Regions from separate parts of the Thermobispora bispora DSM 43833 genome, predicted to be linked through region 1. Evidence: predicted binding sites of a transcription regulator. Region 1 holds the regulator's gene; each other region holds the start of a gene.
What was found. The regulator LexA, encoded in region 1, represses DNA repair genes until DNA is damaged. The targets are predictions, from matches to a motif close to TCGAACANNTGTTCGA.
Positions count from the first base shown of each region.

Region 2: recA (recombinase RecA) is a predicted target of LexA. The motif match lies at 3,642-3,657, and genes of this name have one in related genera.
Region 3: uvrA (excinuclease ABC subunit UvrA) is a predicted target of LexA. The motif match lies at 3,528-3,543, and genes of this name have one in related genera.

Region 1 covers NC_014165.1:2,832,812-2,839,475, forward strand. Annotated here, with positions in the region: gene TBIS_RS12010 (vitamin B12-dependent ribonucleotide reductase) at 1-2,495, opposite strand, end outside; gene nrdR (transcriptional regulator NrdR) at 2,581-3,045, opposite strand; gene lexA (transcriptional repressor LexA) at 3,439-4,155, shown strand; gene TBIS_RS12025 (MalY/PatB family protein) at 4,758-5,870, shown strand; gene leuS (leucine--tRNA ligase) at 6,330-6,664, opposite strand, start outside.
Region 2 covers NC_014165.1:1,270,153-1,276,816, reverse strand. Annotated here, with positions in the region: gene rny (ribonuclease Y) at 1-1,337, opposite strand, end outside; gene TBIS_RS05600 (regulatory protein RecX) at 1,608-2,246, opposite strand; gene recA (recombinase RecA) at 2,406-3,503, opposite strand; gene TBIS_RS05590 (hypothetical protein) at 4,240-4,515, shown strand; gene TBIS_RS05585 (ABC transporter permease) at 4,611-5,687, opposite strand; gene TBIS_RS05580 (ABC transporter ATP-binding protein) at 5,749-6,627, opposite strand.
Region 3 covers NC_014165.1:2,314,682-2,321,345, reverse strand. Annotated here, with positions in the region: gene TBIS_RS09925 (phosphatidylserine decarboxylase) at 1-131, shown strand, start outside; gene pssA (CDP-diacylglycerol--serine O-phosphatidyltransferase) at 118-957, shown strand; gene TBIS_RS09915 (hypothetical protein) at 1,053-1,349, shown strand; gene menC (o-succinylbenzoate synthase) at 1,356-2,462, opposite strand; gene TBIS_RS09905 (MBL fold metallo-hydrolase) at 2,459-3,103, opposite strand; gene uvrA (excinuclease ABC subunit UvrA) at 3,567-6,407, shown strand.

The sequences.
Region 1 (6,664 bases):
AGCCTCCGGAAGATGTAGTCCATGACCGACTGGGCCATCCGGATGTCCGGGTCGTCGGTCATCCCGGCCGGCTCGAACCGCATGTTCACGAACTTCTGCACGTACGTCTCGAGCGGCACGCCGTACTGCAGGCCGATCGAGATGGCGATGGAGAAGGCGTCCATGACGCCGGCGAGGGTCGAGCCCTGCTTGGACATCTTGAGGAACACCTCGCCCAGCCCGTCGTCCGGGTAGGTCGAGGCGGTCATGTAGCCCTTGGCGCCGCCCACGGTGAACCGCGTGGTGGTGCTCGGCCGCTGGTTCGGCAGCCGGCGGCGCTGCGGCCGCGGGACCTCGACGATCTGCACCTCGGGCTTGCTCTCCGGCTGCTTCTTCGCCGCCGAGAGCGGCTGCCCGACCTTGCAGTTGTCCCGGTACACGGCGAGCGCCTTCAGCCCGAGCTTCCAGCCCGCCATGTACACCTGCTCGATGTCCTCGACCGTGGCCGACTCGGGCAGGTTCACCGTCTTGGAGATCGCGCCGGAGAGGAACGGCTGGACCGCCGCCATCATCCGGACGTGCCCCATCGGGGCGATCGCCCGCTCGCCCATGGCGCAGTCGAACACCGCGTAGTGCTCGGGCTTGAGGCCGGGGGCGTCCACCACGTGCCCGTGCTCGCTGATGTACTCGACGATCGCCTCGATCTGCTCGTCCTGGTAGCCGAGCTTGCGGAGCGCCCGCGGCACCGTCTGGTTGACGATCTTCATCGAGCCGCCGCCGACGAGCTTCTTGATCTTGACGAGGGCGAGGTCGGGCTCGATGCCGGTGGTGTCGCAGTCCATCATCAGGCCGATGGTGCCGGTGGGCGCGAGCAGGCTGACCTGGGCGTTGCGGTAGCCGTGCTTCTCCCCCAGCTTGACGCACCTGTCCCACTGCCGGGTGGCCTCGGCGTGGATGGCGGAGTCCATCGCCTCATAGGTGCGGAGCTGGGTGTTGGCCGCCACGTGCTTGCGGATGACCCGCTTGTGCGGCTCGGCGTTCCGCTGATAGCCCTGGTACGGCCCGACCACCTCGGCGAGCTCGGCCGAACGCCGGTAGGCGACGGCGGTCATCAGCGAGGTGATCGCGGCGGCGAGGGCCCGCCCGCCGTCGGAGTCGTACGCGTGGCCGGTCGCCATGAGGAGCGCCCCGAGGTTGGCGTACCCGATGCCGAGCTGCCGGAAGGCCCGGGTGGTCTCCGCGATCTTCTGCGTCGGGAAGTCCGCGAAGGTGATCGAGATGTCCATCGCGGTGATGATCAGCTCGACCATCTTCGTGAAGGACTCGACGTCGAAGGTGTCGTCGTCGCGGAGGAACTTCATCAGGTTGATCGAGGCGAGGTTGCACGAGGAGTTGTCCAGGTGGACGTACTCCGAGCACGGGTTGCTCGCCGTGATCCGGCCGCTCTCCGGGCAGGTGTGCCAGTCGTTGATCGTGTCGTCGTACTGGATCCCCGGGTCGCCGCACTCCCACGCGGCCTGGGCCATCTTGCGGAAGAGCTCCCGGGCGTCGACCTCCTCGATGACCTCGCCGGTGAGCCGGGCGCGCAGCCCGAACTTGCCGCCGTTCTCGACCGCGCGCATGAACTCGTCGGAGACGCGGACCGAGTTGTTGGCGTTCTGGTACTGCACGGAGACGATGTCGCGGCCGCCGAGGTCCATGTCGAAGCCGGCGTCCCGGAGCACGCGGATCTTCTGCTCCTCGCGCGCCTTCGACTCGATGAACTCGACGATGTCCGGGTGGTCGACGTCGAGGACGACCATCTTCGCCGCCCGCCGGGTCGCGCCGCCCGACTTGATCGTGCCGGCCGACGCGTCGGCACCCCGCATGAAGGAGACCGGGCCGCTCGCGGTGCCACCGCTCGACAGCAGCTCCTTGGAGGAGCGGATCCGGGAGAGGTTGACCCCGGCACCGGAGCCGCCCTTGAAGATCAGCCCCTCCTCCTTGTACCACTCGAGGATCGACTCCATGGTGTCGTCGACCGAGAGGATGAAGCAGGCGCTTACCTGCTGGGGCGAGGCGGTGCCGACGTTGAACCAGACCGGCGAGTTGAAGCTGAAGATCTGGTGGATCAGCGCGTACTTGAGCTCATGGTCGAAGATCTCGGCGTCCTCTTCGGTGGCGAAGTAGCCGTGCTCGAGCCCTGTCTTGGTGTAGACGCCGACCACCCGGTCGACGACCTGCTTGAGGCTCCACTCGCGCTGCGGGGTGCCCAGGGCGCCGCGGAAGTACTTGGTGGTCACGATGTTGGTCGCGTTCATCGACCAGAAGGAGGGGAACTCGACGCCGCGCTGCTCGAAGTTGACGGAGCCGTCGCGCCAGTTCGTCATCACGACGTCGCGGCGCTCCCACTCGACCTCGTCGTAGGGATGGACCCCGGGAGTGGTGAAGATCCGCTTGATCTTCAAGCCTTTCCGCGAACGCCTGCCCCCCTGTCCACCGGCACCACCGGTGGTGCCGTCCGCGATCTCCGTCATGCTCTTTCCCCCTTCTAGGGCCCGGTGAAGCCCTTCGTCGTCTCGGACCATGTGCTTGCCCGGCCACATCGTCAGGCCCGGCCGGCTATCGTTCCTCCGCCCGTGCCCGCTCCTCCCGCAGCCGCTTGATCTCGGCTTCGAAGTCCTCAAGGGTCTCGAACCCGCGGTAGACGGAGGCGAACCGGAGGTAGGCGACCTCGTCCAGCTCGCGGAGCGGGCCGAGGATGGCCAGCCCCACGTCGTGGGATGCGATCTCCGCCACGCCCTTGGCCCGGATGCTCTCCTCCACCTTCTGCCCGAGCATGGCGAGAGCATCCTCGCTCACCGGCCTGCCCTGGCAGGCCCGCCGTACGCCGGCGATGACCTTCTCCCGGGAGAAGGGCTCGGTGACGCCGCTGCGCTTGCTCACCATGAGCAGCACGGTCTCCTGGGTGGTGAACCTGCGGTTGCACTCGGGGCAGGTGCGCCTGCGGCGGATGGCGGCGCCGTCCTCGGTCGTTCGGCTGTCGATGACCCGGGTGTCCGGATGGCGACAGAACGGACAGTGCATGCCACCGCCTCCCGAAACGCACTCCGTGAACACAATTTGTGGGGCTTGGACGACGATGCGCCTACTAGATGTTGTGGCCCCACAAACCTAAGAGCATCGGTCCTTGAACGCAAGTCCGCTCGTTCGGCCGGGCGAATCCGCACGTCAGCGGGGCTGGGACGGCGTGCCGGGGCCCCGGCCGGCGCCCCTGGGCTCCCGGCCACTGATCCGGGCGTGATTCCGCATCGGTCACGAACCCGGCGAATCGAACACCGTATCGATCACCTTCCCGTACGATGAGATCGATCGGACGGCGGGCCGGGCGCCGGCACTCGAACAGCTGTTTGATGATGATCTTGATTCGCGATACGGTCGCTCTGAGCGGCCTGCGGGAGACGGACTGGGAGAGGTGGCATGGTGAGTGACCGACGTGAGCGGACGGAGGACGTCAGCGACCTCGCCGTCCGCAAACGCGACGCGCTCGGTCTCACCCCGAGGCAGCGGAAGATCCTCGAGGTGATCCGCGACTCGGTCCAGCGGCGCGGATACCCGCCGTCGATGCGGGAGATCGGCGAAGCCGTCCAGCTCACCAGCACGTCCAGCGTGTCCCACCAGCTCAGCGCGCTCCAGCGCAAGGGCTACCTCCGCCGTGACCCCCACCGGCCGCGCGCTCTCGAGGTCCGCCTCCCCGGCGAGCCCGCGTTCTGGGTCGACCCCGACGCCTCCCAGGGCGAGGAGGGCACGGTCTCCCGCCCCCAGACGGCGTACGTCCCGGTGGTCGGCCGCATCGCCGCGGGCGGCCCGATCCTCGCCGAGCAGAGCATCGAGGACGTGTTCCCCCTGCCCCGGCAGCTCGTCGGCGAGGGGACGCTCTTCCTGCTCCGGGTGACCGGTGACTCGATGATCGAGGCGGCGATCGCCGACGGCGACTGGGTCGTGGTACGGCAGCAGCCGGTCGCGGAGAACGGCGACATCGTCGCCGCCATGATCGACGGCGAGGCCACGGTCAAGCGGTTCAAGCGCAAGGACGGGCGCGTCTGGCTCGTGCCGCACAACCCGAACTACGAGCCGATCCCCGGCGACGAGGCCACCATCCTCGGGAAGGTCGTGGCCGTCCTCCGCAAGCTCTGACCCTGCCGTCGGCCTCCCCCGGGCGCGGCCGCCGATCTTCCTGACGTTGCCCGGCCCGGGGGCATGGGCGATCACGCCCTGCGGAGGCCCGCCGGACCGTGGTGGAGGCCGGGCGGCTCTGCCGCCCTCGGCCACGCCGCTGCTGCGGGTCGCCTTCCCCGGCCGGAGGGTCTGGCCGTCGATGCGGACCGCCGGGCGCGGCGGCGCGCCACTGCCCCGCGTATCGGCTCATCGCTTCCCTGCGTACCGACGCGCCACTGCCCCGCCTATCGGCTAAACCGCTTCCCCGCCTACCGGCTCACCACTTCCCGCGTACAGGCTCACCGCTTCCCCGCGTGCCGGCGCGCCACAGTTCTCCGCGTCCCGGCGCGCCACCGCGCGCGGCCCGCCCCGGTCCGGCGGGCCGGGCGCAGCGCACCGGAAAGACAGGCCCGAGGAGAGACGCGCCGGGGAACAGCACACCCCGGCAGACCTCGCCCGAAGACACACGGCGGGGAGACCCCGCCCGGGAGACGCCCAGCCCTGAAGACATACGGTCGGGGGATACACGACCGGGGAGACACGCCGCAAAGCGGGATGATCCAGCCGCTTACCATGAACCGGTGGAAATCAACCTTGATGCGCTCACCCTCGAGGACGTCCGGAACCGGGACGGCTTCAAGTGGTCCACCGTCGGCCCGGATGTGATCCCCGCGTTCATCGCCGACATGGACTTCCCGGTCGCCGACGCGATCCGGGAGGCCGTCGCCCGGCGGGCCGCCACGGATCTCGGCTACCCGCCCTGGGTGGACGACCCGAGCGCCGGGCCGCTCGCCGAGGCGTTCGCCGAGCGCATGGAGACCAAGTACGGCTGGCGCCCCGACCCCGGGCACGTCCGGGCGTTCACCGACGTCGACCACGCCGTCCAGGTGCTGCTCCACATCGCCACCCGCCCGGGCGACGCGGTCGCGCTGCACGTCCCGGCGTACCACCCGTTCCTGCACATGATCACCTCTATGGAGCGGCGGCTGGTGCCCATCCCGATCGGGGACGACGGGCGGTTCGAGCCGCCGGACGAGCCCGCCTCGGTCCTGCTCCTGGTCAACCCGCAGAACCCGTCCGGCCGCGTGTTCACCCGGGCCGAGCTGGAGGCGCTCGCCGCGTACGCCGAACGCCACGACGTCCTGGTGATCTCGGACGAGATCCACTCGGACCTCGTGTACGCGCCGGCGCGCCACATCCCGTTCGCCACGCTCCTCCCCGAGCGCACGATCACGCTCACCTCGGCGTCGAAGGCGTTCAACATGGGCGGGATCCGCTGCGCCGTGGCCCACGTCGGGGCGCGGTGGGTCCGGGAGGCGCTCGCCCGCGAGCCGGTGCACCTGTACGGCGCCGTGGGCGCGCTCGCCGTGGAGGCGACCGTCGCGGCCTGGCGGCACGGCGAGGCCTGGCTGTCGGAGGTGCTGCGCATCCTGGACCGCAACCGCAGGCTGATCGCGGACTTGCTGCCCGAGTGGGCCGGCTACCGGATGCCCGAGGGAACCTACCTCGCCTGGCTCGATCTGAAGATCGACGACGCGGCGGGCTTCCTGGAGCGCACCGCCCGGGTGCGGCTCAGCCCGGGGCCGGACTTCGGCGGCCGCCCGGGCCAGGCGCGGCTCAACTTCGCCACCTCGCGGCCGATCCTGACCGAGATGCTCACCAGGATCTCGGAGGCCCTCCGCCACGCGGCCTAGCCGGCCGCCGCCGGCGGTGCCGGCCACTTTCCGGGTTCCGGTGAGCTCACACCCGGTGCTATCGCGTGCGCCGCTCATGCCATCGCCTGGCGGGTGAGCCGCCGTCCCGCCGCCGGCCACCGCGGCACGGGGTACCGATGCTCACCCGCCCGGCCATTGCGCATGCTCGCCCCGGCTCGCGGTTGCTCACCAAGGACATACCTGAGGCCACCGGCGGTGGCGAGGGACAGGGTTCCGGTCACGGCCTTCGCCCGTATGCCGCGCTGAGGCCTGCGCGAAGATCGGCTCCACGGCCTGGCAGGGGGGCACCAGTCCGCAGCACACGGCCTGAAGAGGGGCGCGGACGACGCCACCGGCCCATGGCGCACACGCAAGACCGCCGGAGTGCATGTGCACCCGGCGGTCACGCGTCACCCGCTGCGGCGCCCGCGCCGTGTCCGCGGCGCGGGCGCGTCAGCGTCACGGGACGATGTTGATCAGCTTCGGCGCCCGGATGATGACCTTGCGGGGCGCGCCGCTGAGGTACCGCTGCACCTTCTCCGAGGCGAGGGCGAGCCGCTCCAGCTCGGCCTCGGAGATGTCCGGCGGCACGGTGAGCCGGTCGCGGAGCTTGCCGCCGACCTGGACGACGCAGGTGACCGACTCCTGGACGAGGAGCTGCGGGTCGGCCTCCGGCCAGCCCGCCTTCGCGACGGACGGCTTGTGGCCGAGCCGCTCCCAGCCCTCCTCCGCGGTGTACGGCGCGACCAGCGAGAGCATGATGGCCAGGGTCTCGGCGGCCTCGCGCACCGCCG
Region 2 (6,664 bases), 1.6 Mb from region 1:
CTGCCGCTGATCGCGTCGGCCGCCTGGGTGAGGACCGCCTCGACCGTCCGCACCTCCACCTCGTTGTGGTGCGCCTCGATCGCGTGCACCACGTCCTCGTGCTCGCCGTACCGCCGGGCGATCTCCGCCCCGATCAGCGCGTGGCTGCCCTCGACCTCGTGGGTGAGCGCCTTGCCGATGTCGTGGAGCAGGGCGCACCGCTTCACCAGATCGCGGTCGAGCCCCAGCTCGTCGGCCATGATCCCGGCGATGTGCGCGGTCTCGATCAGGTGCTTGAGCACGTTCTGCCCGTAGGAGGTGCGGTAGCGGAGCTGGCCGAGCAGCAGGACCAGCTCGGGGTGCATGTCGGTGATGCCCACCTCGACCAGCGCGTCCTCGCCCGCGCGGACGCACAGGTCCCGCACCTCCACCTTGCTCTGCTCGTAGGCCTCCTCGATGCGGTGGGGGTGGATGCGGCCGTCCTGGATGAGCTTCTCGAGCGTGAGCCGGGCCGTCTCACGCCGCACCGGATCGAAACAGGAGAGCAGCACCGCCTCGGGCGTGTCATCGATGATCAGATTGACGCCGGTGATGGACTCGAAGGCCCGGATGTTGCGGCCCTCCCGCCCGATGATCCTGCCCTTCATCTCGTCGCTCGGCAGGTGGACCACGCTCACCACCGACTCCGCCGTCTGCTCGGCGGCGATCCGCTGGACCGCGAGCGTGACGATCTTGCGGGCCCGCTTCTCGCCCTCGCGGCGGGCCTCCGCCTCGATCTCCCGGACGATCAGCGCCGCCTCGCGCTTCGCCTGGTTCTCGATCTGCTTGATGAGCTCGGCTTTGGCCTGCTCGGCGGTGAGCCCGGCCACCCGCTCCAGGATCTCCCGGCGCTCCTCGGCCATGCGCTCGAGCTCCTGGCGGCGGTCGGCCAGCTCGGTCTCGGTCTCGGCGAGCTGGCGCGCCCGCTCGGCCTGCCGCCGCGCCTCCTCGTCGAGCCGCCGTTCCCGCTCCAGCAGGCGGCTCTCCCGGCGTTCCAAGTCGGCGCGGATCTGCCGGAGCTCGGACTTCAGCAGCCGCGCCTCCTCCTCCACCTCCTTGCGCATCAGGGCGGCGCTCTCGGCGAGGGCCTCCGACTTCTTCAGGATCTCCCCGGCGTCCCGCTCCGCCTTGCTGCGGATCTCCGCGGCCTCACGCCTGGCCCGCTCGAGCTCTTCGTTGATCTCGGCCCGGACCCGTTCCATGACCTGCGACCGGGGCGGTGGGGTGATGCTTCCGAGGCGGCGGAAGAACATGATGAGCGAGACGATCAGCAGGAGCGCGAGCAAGAGCGTCACAGCCAGCAGGACGATCTCAACCATCCGCGCTCACCCCTCTCGCCTCGGCACAGTCCACGCAAGGGGTTACACGCGCAGCACGGCAGCGCCCGGTGAATGTCACCAGGCCGCATATGTCGCAACCCCTGGGCACCCGGCCGGACGCCCGGTGGGGATCACAGGCCCATCGGTGGCTATATGGCGTTCACCATGGCGGAATCCGCGCTGTGCGGAGTAACTCCTCACTGCGGTCGAGATTAAGCGTCGAACAGGTAACGGGCAAGCAAAGATTGCCAAGGATATCCCAGAAGGACGTCACGGATCGCCCGAAGGCCCCAGGTCGTCCGCCTCGATGCCCTCGGCCTCCAGCGCCTCCCGGACGAGCTGGAACGCCAAACCGGCGGGGTACCCCTTGCGGGCGAGCATCCCCACGGCCCGGCGCGCCCGGACCCGCGGGTCGGCGCCCCGGGTGGCGGCGAGCTTCCGCGCCACCAGCTCCCGCGCGGTCGCGATCTCCCGCTCCGGGTCGAGCCGGTCGATCGCGCGCCGCACGGTCTCCTCGGCCACTCCGCGATGCCGCAGCTCGTGGGCGAGCGCCCGCCGGGCCAGCCCGCGGCCGAGGTGCCGCGAGCTCACCCAGGCGTCGGCGAACGCCTCGTCGTCGATGAGCCCGGTCTCGGCGAACCGGTCGAGCACCGCCCGCGCCGTCTCCTCGGGCACGCCCCGCCTGCGCAAAGCGTCGGCCAGCTGCGCCCGGGTCCGCGGGGCCCGCGCGAGCAGCCGCAGGCAGATCGCCTTCGCCTCCGCCTCCGGGTCGGTGTCGGCGCCCGCTCCCCCGGGGCCGGCCTGCTCGGCGCCGGGGGCGGCCCACCGCCGTCCCGGCCGGCCGCTCCGGCCGCTTCCGCGGCGCGCGCTCCGCGCCGCGGAGCCCCGTCCGCGGTCACCCCGGGTCAGCGCCCGGCCGTGCCCGTCTACGCCGGGCTCCTCCTGCCAGACGCCGGGCTCCGCCTGCCCGGGATCGGCCGCGTCGTCCGGGCCGTGAGCCGGGCCGGCCGGGTCGGCTCCGTCCAGGCCGGGCATCACCCGGTCACCTCCCGCCGGCGCGCTCAGACGTCACCGGGCCGGGGGCACCGCGGCCTTGGCACCGCGCCCGGTCACCGGGGTCGCGGAGGCGGAGGAGGCCGCCGCGCCGGAGGCACCGGAGGAGGTGTCGAGGCGCGGGCCGATGCCGAGCTTCTCCTTGATCTTCTTCTCGATCTCGTCGGCGATGTCCGGGTTGTTCCTGAGGAAGTTCCGGGCGTTCTCCTTGCCCTGGCCGAGCTGCTCGCCCTCGTAGGTGTACCAGGCGCCGGCCTTCCGCACGATCCCCTGCTCGACCCCCATGTCGAGGAGGCCGCCCTCGCGGGAGATGCCCACCCCGTAGAGGATGTCGAAGTCGGCCTGGCGGAACGGCGGGGCGAGCTTGTTCTTGACCACCTTCACCCGGGTGCGGTTGCCGATGGGCTCGGTGCCGTCCTTGAGCGTCTCGATCCGCCGGACGTCCAGCCGGATCGACGCGTAGAACTTCAGCGCCTTGCCACCGGTGGTGGTCTCCGGGTTGCCGAACATCACGCCGATCTTCTCGCGGAGCTGGTTGATGAAGATTGCGGTGGTCCGGGTGTGGCTGAGGGCGCCGGCGACCTTGCGCAGGGCCTGGGACATCAGGCGCGCCTGGAGGCCGACGTGGCTGTCCCCCATCTCCCCTTCGATCTCCGCCTTCGGCACCAGCGCCGCCACCGAGTCGATGACGATGATGTCGATCGCCCCGGAGCGGATCAGCATGTCGGCGATCTCGAGGGCCTGCTCCCCGGTGTCCGGCTGGGAGACGAGCAGCGCGTCGACGTCGACGCCGAGCTTCCTGGCGTACTCCGGATCGAGCGCGTGCTCGGCGTCGATGAACGCGGCGATGCCCCCGGCCTTCTGCGCGTTGGCGACCGCGTGCAGCGCGACGGTCGTCTTACCCGAGGACTCCGGGCCGAAGACCTCCACGATCCGGCCGCGGGGGAAGCCGCCGATGCCGAGGGCGACGTCGAGGGCGATGGAACCTGTCGGGATGACCTCGATCGGAGCGCGCGCCTCGTCGCCGAGGCGCATGACGGAGCCCTTGCCGAACTGCCGCTCGATCTGCGCGAGGGCGGTCTCAAGGGCCTTCTCGCGATCGCTGAGTGCCATTGGTCCCCCTGGGAGGGTCGTCGTCTGCTCGGTCACCGGAACGCTACGGGGCGCCGCCGACATTTTCCCGGGCTTCCCCGAATCACGGGCCGCCGGAATGCGGCCGGGGCGCCGCGGCCAGCGACCACTCAACTATAGCCGAACTATTGTTCGATCACCCGCCGGACGGCGTGATCCCGGGACGCCCGGCGGAGGCTCCCGCCGGGAGGACGTGGCCCGCCACCAGGCCGGGCCACGCACCGGACGCCGGGTTCTGGCACAGTGGCGCGCGCACGGGCCCTCAGCGAGCTAGTTCACTGCCACTCCATCCGCGTGCGACAGTGGCGCGCACGCACGGGCCCGCACCGTACGGCCGCGCCCGGGTGGGCTCCGCCGTACCGATCGGGCGAGGCCGGCGGCCCTGCGCGCTCGGGCACGCCGACCGCCGCTCAGGCCGGCCAGGAGCCCCGGCGACCGGGGCCCTGCGCGCCCGGACACGCCCGGCCGTACCGCCGGGCGATCGGACACGCCCCGCCGTACCAAGGAACGGTCAGGCGACCCGGCCGGCCCGCCGGGGCGACCGCAGCCCTGCGGCAACGGCCGCCGATCGCCGCGCGTGGCCGCCGGCATGGGACCGGGCCAGCGGAGACGTTACATTCTCCTGCCCTTACCTCGCCTTGGTTGTCGCCGAGATGGCCGGCCGCGATCCTGGGACAAGGCCCTGACACACGGCGATGTCCTCCTCGAAGGCGGCAACGTGACGAGCAGCAGCGCGTACGGCGAGCAGCGTCGCGCTCTCCTGGACGCGCTCGCCCGTCAGCTCCCGGAGCGGGGACTGTCCTGCCGCATCGTCGGCGAAGGCGAGCCCGTGCTGTGGGTCTGGCATCCGGAGACCAGGAAGCAGACCATGGTCCTCGCCTCGCCCGCCCCGGACGGCTGGGTCTACCTGTGGTCGCCGAAGGGCCAGGAGCGCGCGGGCGACCCCGCGCACACCGCCGATCTCCTCAAGGAGCTGCTCGCCGCCCCGGAGTGACGGCCCGTCCCTCGGACGGGGGACGATCCGCTCGCGCGGCCGGCCGCGCCGGTGCCGCGCCCGGCCCGATGACCGCGCGGCCGACCGGCGCCCGCTCAGCCGATGACCTCGCGCAGCTTGACCCTCGCCCCGGTGCGGATCACGGCCCGCTCGTAGACACGGGCGCCGGCGAGCAGGACGCCCACCGTGGCCGCCGCCATGAGCACCGCCGACAGGGCGATCTCCCAGATCGGCACGTCGCCCGTTGTCATGCGCACCGGCATCACCATCGACGAGAACGGCGGGATCAGCGACAAGACCCGGGCGAAGGCGCCGCCGGGCTGGAAGGCGGCCGCGTACGCCACCAGGTAGGTGAGCGACATCAGCATGGTCAGCGGCGCGATGACGCTGTTGAGCTCCTCCTGGCGGGAGACGAGCGAGCCGGTGGCGGCCGCGAGCGTGGCGAAGAAGAGGTAGCCCAGCACGAACCAGCCGATCGCGCCGGCCACCACGCCGCCGATCCCCGGCGGGAGCTCGGTGCCCATGGCGAAGGCGGCGCCCAGCCCGGCCACGACGATCACGCCGAGGTTGATCAGGCCGAGCACCCCGAGCCCGATGATCTTCCCACCGAGCAGCTCCCAGGGGCGCAGCGAGGTGAGCAGGATCTCCACGATCCGGCTGCCCTTCTCCTCCACCACGCCCATCGCCACGTACATCGCGGTGTAGATGAGCAGGAAGAACAGCACGATCACCAGGAGCGCGGCCACCCCGGTGCGCATCCCGGTGTGCTCCGCGTCCTCCCCCACGGACTCCACGCGCAACGGCGTGATCGTGATCCCGGCGGCCGCGATCTTGGCCTCACGGTGCGCGCTCTGCAGGATGAGGCCGAGCCGTTCGTTGAGCTCACCGTGGGCGAGCACCTTCTCGTCGTTGATCAGCGCCGCGTCGATCTCCCCGGCGAGCACGGCGGCGCGGGCGGCGGCCTCGTCCGGGTACGGCCGGAACGCGACGCCCTCCACCGCGGCGGGGACGGGGCCGACCACCCCGACGTCGTACGTCTGGTCGCCGATCATCCTGGGGACGGCCGCCGCGGCCACCACCATCAGTGCGCTCAGCACCAGGCCGATCACGTAGCTCTTCGTCCTGATCCGGGTGACGATCTCCCGCCGTGCCACCAGCGCGATCCGGCTCATGACCTCTCCTCACCTCGCGGCCGGTCCCCGGACCGGCCGGCCCAGCCCTGCCCGCCGCCGCTCACGCCACCACCTCGCGGAACAGCTCGGCGAGCGTCGGCTCCTGCCATCCGAAGTGCTCGACCCGCCCGGCCTGGAGCGCGGCGCGGAGGATCGCCTGGCCGTCGCCGTCCTCGGCGATCAGCACCTGCCGGTCGCCCGCCTCGGTGACCTGCCCGGGGAGCCCGTCGGCCCAGCCGGGCCGGGCGCCGCTGACCACGACCTTCAGCCGCTTGCGGCCCTCCCGCGCCTTGAGCTCGGCGACCGTCCCCGAGGCGATCATGCGCCCGGCGGAGATGATGCCGACCGAGTCGGAGAGCCGTTCGACCAGGTCGAGCTGGTGGCTGGAGAAGATGACCGGGACCCCGGAGGCGGCCTGTTCCTTCAGCACGCCGGCGAGGGTGTCGACGGCGAGCGGGTCGAGGCCGGAGAACGGCTCGTCGAGGATGAGCACGGCCGGGCGGTGGACGAGCGCGACGGCGAGCTGTACCCGCTGCTGGTTGCCGAGGGAGAGCGCCTCGATCGCGTCGTTGCGGCGCTCGGCGAGGCCGAGCCGTTCGATCAGCTCGGCCGTGGCGCGGCGCGCCGCCTTGGCGCCGAGCCCGTGGAGCCGGCCGAAGTACTCGATCTGCTCGGCGACCCGCATCTTCTGGTACAGCCCGCGTTCCTCCGGCATGTAGCCGAAGGTCCGGCGGTCGTCGGGGGTCAGGGGGCGGCCCTGGTACCGCACCTCGCCGGAGTCGGGCTCGAGCACGCCCATGATGATCCGCATGGTCGTCGTCTTGCCCGCTCCGTTGGCGCCGACGAATCCGAAGATCTCGCCGGGCCGGAGGGTGAAGCTCACTCCGTCGAGCGCCGTCTTCTCCTTGAAGCGCTTGCGCAGGTCGTCGATTTCAAGCACAGGCCGCCTCGATCACGCGTCGCTGATGCAGGGTCAA
Region 3 (6,664 bases), 520 kb from region 1:
CGCAAGGGGAGCGGATCGGGTTGATCCGGTTCGGCTCCCGGGTCGACGTCTACCTGCCGGAGGGCATCTCCCCGGCGGTCACGGTGGGTCAGCGGACGGTGGCGGGGGTGACGCGCCTTGACCACGCCTGACCTGCACGCCGAGACCACCTGGCCGGTCGGGGAGGTCGGCGACGGGTCCCAGGGCCCGGTCGGCAAGGCCTTCCGCCTCTCCGCCGCCGACTCGCTCTCCCTCGGCAACGCGCTCTGCGGCTTCCTCGCCGTGTGCGTGCTCGCCTGGTCGGCGATCAGCGACCTGCGGGCGAACGCGGAGTTCACCCCGGACCCGCGGTTCTTCGGCACGGCGGTCGTCCTGCTCCTCATCGGCGCGACCTGCGACCTGTTCGACGGCCTGGTCGCGCGGAAGTTCCGGGCCTCGGCCATGGGCGCGGAGCTCGACAACCTCGCCGACGTGATCAGCTTCGGGTTCGCGCCCGCGTTCATGGTCGTGCTCTGGGCGGGCTTCTCGGCCAGCCTGCCGCTCTGGCTGGTGCTCAGCGTGGCCGGGTCGGTGGTGCTCGCCGGCGTGGTACGGCTCGCCCGGTTCGCCTGTGTGAAGACGAAGAGCGGCGACTTCATGGGGTTGCCCATCCCCATGGGGGCGATGACCGTCGTCTCCATCGTGCTGCTCTTCCAGCCGAACCCGCTCGCCATGGCCGGCATCCTCGGCGTGGCCTGGCTGATGGTGAGCCGCATCGAGTACCCCAAGCCGCGGGGCAACCTCGCCGCCGTCGTCTTCGCCTGGATGATGATCAACGTGGCCTGCCTGACGATCTGGGCCTCCGGGCTGCCCGGCGGCGACCACCTGATCAAGGTGGGCGCGACGATGCAGATCGCCATCGTGGCGGCGATTCCGTTGCGCGTTCTGATGTTCAAACAGCAGCAGCGCAGGGAACGACGCTCGGGGAGCCTGGGCTGACGTCCGTCTCGGGAACAGGGGCCCGGTCCCCAGGGCCCCTGTCCGGGCCCGGCCATCAGCTGGATACCGCCTAGTCCGAGGGAGCCCTGGTCGCCATGCCACGTGAGCACACCCGAACGTACTTCCTGGGAAAGCTGGCGCGGGAGCTGGAGCTCCGGGGCTTGGAGGCCTCGCTACGCCCCGATCCGCCCTCGCTGAAGGTCCGCGACCCGGACGCGGCGATCTTCACCGAGACCGTCGACTGCGTGGCCATGCCCGAGGGCTGGTTCTACCGCTGGTCGTGGGGCGACGTGGTGGAGAGCGTGGACGAGCCGGCCGCGGCCGCCGACCGTATCGTGAAGGTCTTCACCACGGAGCAGCCGCGGCCGCACGCCGACCCCGCCGAGCGGTAGCGCCCGCTAGGCCGGGAGCGGGATCCACTCGCGCGACGCGGTGACCTCCGCCAGCCGGTCGGGGAGCGGCTCCACGCCGAGGCCGGGGCCGTCCGGCACCGCGAGGTGGCCGTCGTCGGGCTCGAACGGCGGGGTGATGTCGGCCGGGAAGTAGCGGCGCGATCCGGAGATGTCGCCCGGCAGGGTGAAGCCGGGCAGCGCGGCGAGGGCGATGTTCGCCGCCCGGCCCAGGCCGGTCTCCAGCATGCCCCCGCACCAGACCGGCACGCCGTGCGCGCGGCACAGGTCGTGGATGCGGCGCGCCTCGAGGTAGCCGCCGACCCGGCCCGGCTTGACGTTCACCACGGAGCAGGCGCCGAGCCGGATGGCCGCGGCGGCGTGCTCGGCCGAGAGGATCGACTCGTCCAGGCAGATGGGGGTCCGGATCCGCCGGGCGAGCTCGGCGTGCTGGACGAGGTCGTCGTCGGCGAGGGGCTGCTCGATGAGGAGCAGGCCGAACGGGTCCAGCCGGGCCAGGTGCGCGGCGTCGGCGAGCGTGTAGGCGGCGTTCGCGTCCACCTGGAGCAGCAGGCCGTCGCCGAAGCGCTCGCGGAGCGCGCGGACCGGTTCCACGTCCCAGCCCGGCTTGATCTTGATCTTGATCCGGGCGTACCCCTCGGCGACGTACCGGCCGACGGTGTCGACGAGCTCGGGCAGCGACCCGGTGATGCCGACCGCCACCCCGCACGGCACCCGGTCCCGGACCGCGCCGAGGAACCGGGCGAAGGACTCGCCCGAGGCGCGGAGCTGCGCGTCGAGCACCGCCATCTCCAGCGCGGCCTTCGCCATCCGGTGCCCCTTGACCCACGCCAGCGCCGGGCCGACCCGGTGGGCGTCCGCCTCCCGGGGCAGGGCCGGGATCAGGAAGCGGCGCAGCACGTCGGCGGCGCCGGCCACGTACTCCGGCGTGTAATCCGGCCGGGCCATGGCGGCGCACTCCCCCCAGCCCTCCGCCTCCGGCGTGACCACGCGGACGAGCAGGGCGTCCCGCGTGGTCATCGTGCCGTAGGAGGTGGCGAACGGCGCCGCCAGCGGCATGGTGATCCGGATCAGCTCGACGCCGGTGATCTTCACCAGCCGCGGGCCTTCCACTCCGGCAGGTGAGGGCGCTCGGCGCCGAGCGTGGTGTCGCGGCCGTGCCCCGGGTAGACCCAGCACTCGTCCGGCAGCCGGTCGAACACGCGCTCCACGACGTCGGTGAAGAGCTGCTCGAACTTCTCCCGGTCGCCCCAGGTGTTCCCCACGCCGCCGGGGAAGAGCGAGTCACCGGTGAACAGGTGCCGGTCCTCGTAGAGCAGCGCGATCGACCCCGGGGTGTGGCCGCGCAGGTGGATCACCTCGAACGACGCGTTCCCCACGGTGATCACGTCCCCGTGGACCACCTCGCGGGTCACCGGGACGGGCAGCTCGGGCGCGTCGAGCGGGTGGGCGATCACCTCGGCCCCCGTGGCCCGGGCGACCTCCTTCAGCGCCATCCAGTGGTCCTGGTGGCGGTGGGTGGTCACGATGGCGCGGAGCGGCCGGTCCCCGATCAGCTCGAGCAGCCGGTCGGGCTCGGCGGCCGCGTCGATCAGGAGGCCGTCGCCGGTCGCGTTGCACCGGATCAGGTAGGCGTTGTTCTCGAAGTCCCCGACCTCCATCTTCCAGATGGTGATGCCGGGCAGCTCGCGGACGTCGGGCGGCCCGCCCTTGGTGACGTTACCGGTGTACGTCATGGTCCTCCTTCTCGGTCGGTACGGCTCACGCTAATCCCACCGCCGCGGCCGCGCCGGGGGGAGGGGCCCGTACGGCCGCGGGCCGGGGCACCGCACGGGCGAGCCCACCGGTGAAACGGCCGGGAGGCGCCCGTCCGGCCGTGGATCCGGACGCGGCGGCCCGGCCGGCGGACATCCGCGGGCGGCGGCCCCGGGTGCCGTGGACCCCGTCGGCGGCGGGCCTGGACCGCGGCCGGCCGTACGCCACGGGCGCGGGGCGCCGGAGCCCGTGGCCGCTCACCGGGGAGTTCCCCCGACCGGCGGGCGGAATCCGGCCGGAGCGCATACCCTGGTCGGCCCGGGCGGACGATGCGCCCCGCCCACGCGGACGCGGGCCGGATTCCGGGCGACGGCCCGGTAAGGTCGGTGGCTCGGGATAGCCTATTCGTACACCTGTTTGACTCGTCGATCTTTCGGGACCACCGTGGCTGATCGCCTTATCGTGCGTGGCGCACGAGAGCACAACCTGAAGGACGTCTCGCTGGACCTGCCGCGGGACGCGCTGATCGTATTCACGGGCCTGTCCGGCTCGGGCAAGTCCAGCCTGGCCTTCGACACGATCTTCGCGGAGGGGCAGCGGCGGTACGTCGAGTCGCTCTCCGCCTACGCCCGCCAGTTCCTCGGGCAGCTCGACAAGCCCGACGTCGACTTCATCGAGGGCCTCTCCCCGGCCGTCTCCATCGACCAGAAGTCGACCAGCCGCAACCCGCGCTCGACCGTCGGGACGATCACCGAGGTCTACGACTACCTCCGGCTGCTCTGGGCGCGGATCGGCAAGCCGCACTGCCCGAGCTGCGGCCGTCCCATCGCCAAGCAGACCCCGCAGCAGATCGTCGACCGGGTGCTCGAGCTCCCGGAGGGCACCCGGTTCCAGGTGCTCGCGCCGGTGATCCGCGGCCGCAAGGGAGAGTACGGCGAGCTGTTCCGCGAGCTCCAGACCAAGGGGTTCGCCCGGGCCCGGGTCGACGGCCAGGTGATCCGGCTGGAGGAGCCGCCGGCGCTGAAGAAGTACGAGAAGCACACCATCGAGGTGATCGTCGACCGGCTCGTGGTCAAGGAGAGCGCCCGGCGCCGGCTCACCGACTCGGTGGAGACCGCGCTGCGGCTCTCCGGCGGCACGGTCATGCTCGACTTCGTCGACCTGCCGGAGGACGACCCGAACCGGGAGCGGCTCTACTCCGAGCACCTGTACTGCCCCTACGACGACCTCTCGTTCGAGGAGCTGGAGCCCCGGTCGTTCTCGTTCAACTCGCCCTTCGGGGCGTGCCCCGAGTGCACCGGCCTCGGCACCCGGATGGAGGTCGACCCCGAGCTGGTCGTCCCCGACCCGGAGCGGACGCTCGGCGAGGGGGCGGTCAGCCCGTGGGCGAACGGGCACACCAGCGACTACTTCACCCGCCTGCTCGAGGCGCTCGGCCACGCGATGGGGTTCGACCTCGACACCCCGTGGCATCGGCTGCCGAAGAAGGCGCAGAAGGCGATCCTCTACGGCTACGACGAGCAGGTCCACATCCGGTACCGCAACCGCTACGGCCGGGAGCGCTCCTACTACACCACGTTCGAGGGCGTGATCCCGTGGGTGCAGCGCCGGCACGCCGAGGCCGAGAGCGACGTCGGCCGGGAGCGGTTCGAGGGGTACATGCGCCAGGTGCCCTGCCCGGCCTGCAAGGGCCGGCGGCTCAAGCCGGTCTCGCTCGCCGTGACGGTCGGCGGCAAGTCCATCGCCGACGTCTCGGCGATGTCCATCGCGGAGTGCGCGGCCTTCCTCAGCGACCTGCGGCTCAGCCCACGGGACGCGCAGATCGCCGAGCGGGTGATCAAGGAGATCAAGGCGCGGCTCGGGTTCCTCCTCGACGTGGGGCTCGACTACCTGACCCTCGACCGCCCGGCCGCGACCCTCGCGGGCGGCGAGGCGCAGCGCATCCGGCTCGCCACCCAGATCGGCTCCGGGCTCGTCGGCGTGCTCTACGTGCTCGACGAGCCGTCCATCGGCCTCCACCAGCGGGACAACCAGCGGCTGCTGGACACCCTGCTCAAGCTCCGGGACATGGGCAACACGCTGATCGTCGTCGAGCACGACGAGGACACGATCGCGGCGGCCGACTGGGTGGTGGACATCGGCCCGGGCGCGGGCGAGCACGGCGGGCAGATCGTGGTCTCCGGCACCGTCCAGGACCTGATCGCCTGCGAGGAGTCGATCACCGGCGCGTACCTGTCCGGCCGCCGGAGGATCGACATACCGGAGCGGCGGCGGCCGCGGGACAAGAAGCGGCAGCTCGTGGTGAAGGGCGCGCGCGAGCACAACCTCGCCGGCATCGACGTGGAGTTCCCGCTCGGCGTGTTCACCGCGGTGACCGGGGTGTCCGGGTCGGGCAAGTCCACGCTCGTCAACGACATCCTGTACAACGCGCTCGCCAAGGAGCTGCACGGCGCGCGCACCGTGCCCGGCCGCCACTCGCGGATCACCGGCATCGAGCTGGTGGACAAGGTGGTGCACGTCGACCAGTCGCCGATCGGCCGTACCCCGAGATCGAACCCGGCGACCTACACCGGGGTCTTCGACCACGTGCGGAAGCTCTTCGCCGCCACCACCGAGGCGAAGGTCCGCGGCTACCAGCCCGGGCGGTTCAGCTTCAACATCAAGGGCGGCCGCTGCGAGGCCTGCGCCGGCGACGGCACCATCAAGATCGAAATGAACTTCCTGCCGGACGTCTACGTGCCCTGCGAGGTCTGCCACGGGGCCCGGTACAACCGGGAGACCCTGGAGGTCCGCTACAAGGGCAAGACGATCGCCGACGTCCTCGACATGCCGATCGAGGAGGCGCTCGAGTTCTTCGACTCGATCCCGGCGATCCGCAGCCACCTCCAGACGCTCTGCGACGTCGGGCTGGGGTACGTCCGGCTCGGCCAGCCGGCCACCACCCTCTCCGGGGGCGAGGCGCAGCGCGTCAAGCTCGCGGCCGAGCTGAAGCGGCGCTCCACCGGCCGTACGGTCTACGTGCTCGACGAGCCGACCACGGGCCTGCACTTCGAGGACATCCGCCGGCTGCTCGGCGTGCTCCACCGCCTGGTGGACGCCGGCAACACGGTGATCGTCATCGAGCACAACCTCGACGTGATCAAGACGGCCGACTGGATCATCGACATGGGGCCGGAGGGCGGTTCCCGGGGCGGCCGGGTGGTCGCCGCGGGCACGCCGGAGGAGGTCGCCCAGGTCGAGGAGAGCCACACCGGCCGCTTCCTCCGCAAGATCCTCGGCGGCTGAGCGCCCGCGGACGGCACGGGTGAACGCCCGGGTGAGGGAGCGCCGGCCCGGGTCGTCATCGAGGCGGCGGCCGAGCGGAGGGCGGGTCAGCGGCGGCCGGGCACGCTCCGGGATGTCCCGATCGTCGCGGTAGAGCGGGCGCGGCACCGCGGGCGGTGAGCCGGCGCAGCAGCGTGGCCGAGGGAACGCATCACCCCGGGAGACCGGGTGCGCGCGGACCCCGGCTGGGCGCGGACCGGGCCCGGATGGCCGGCCAC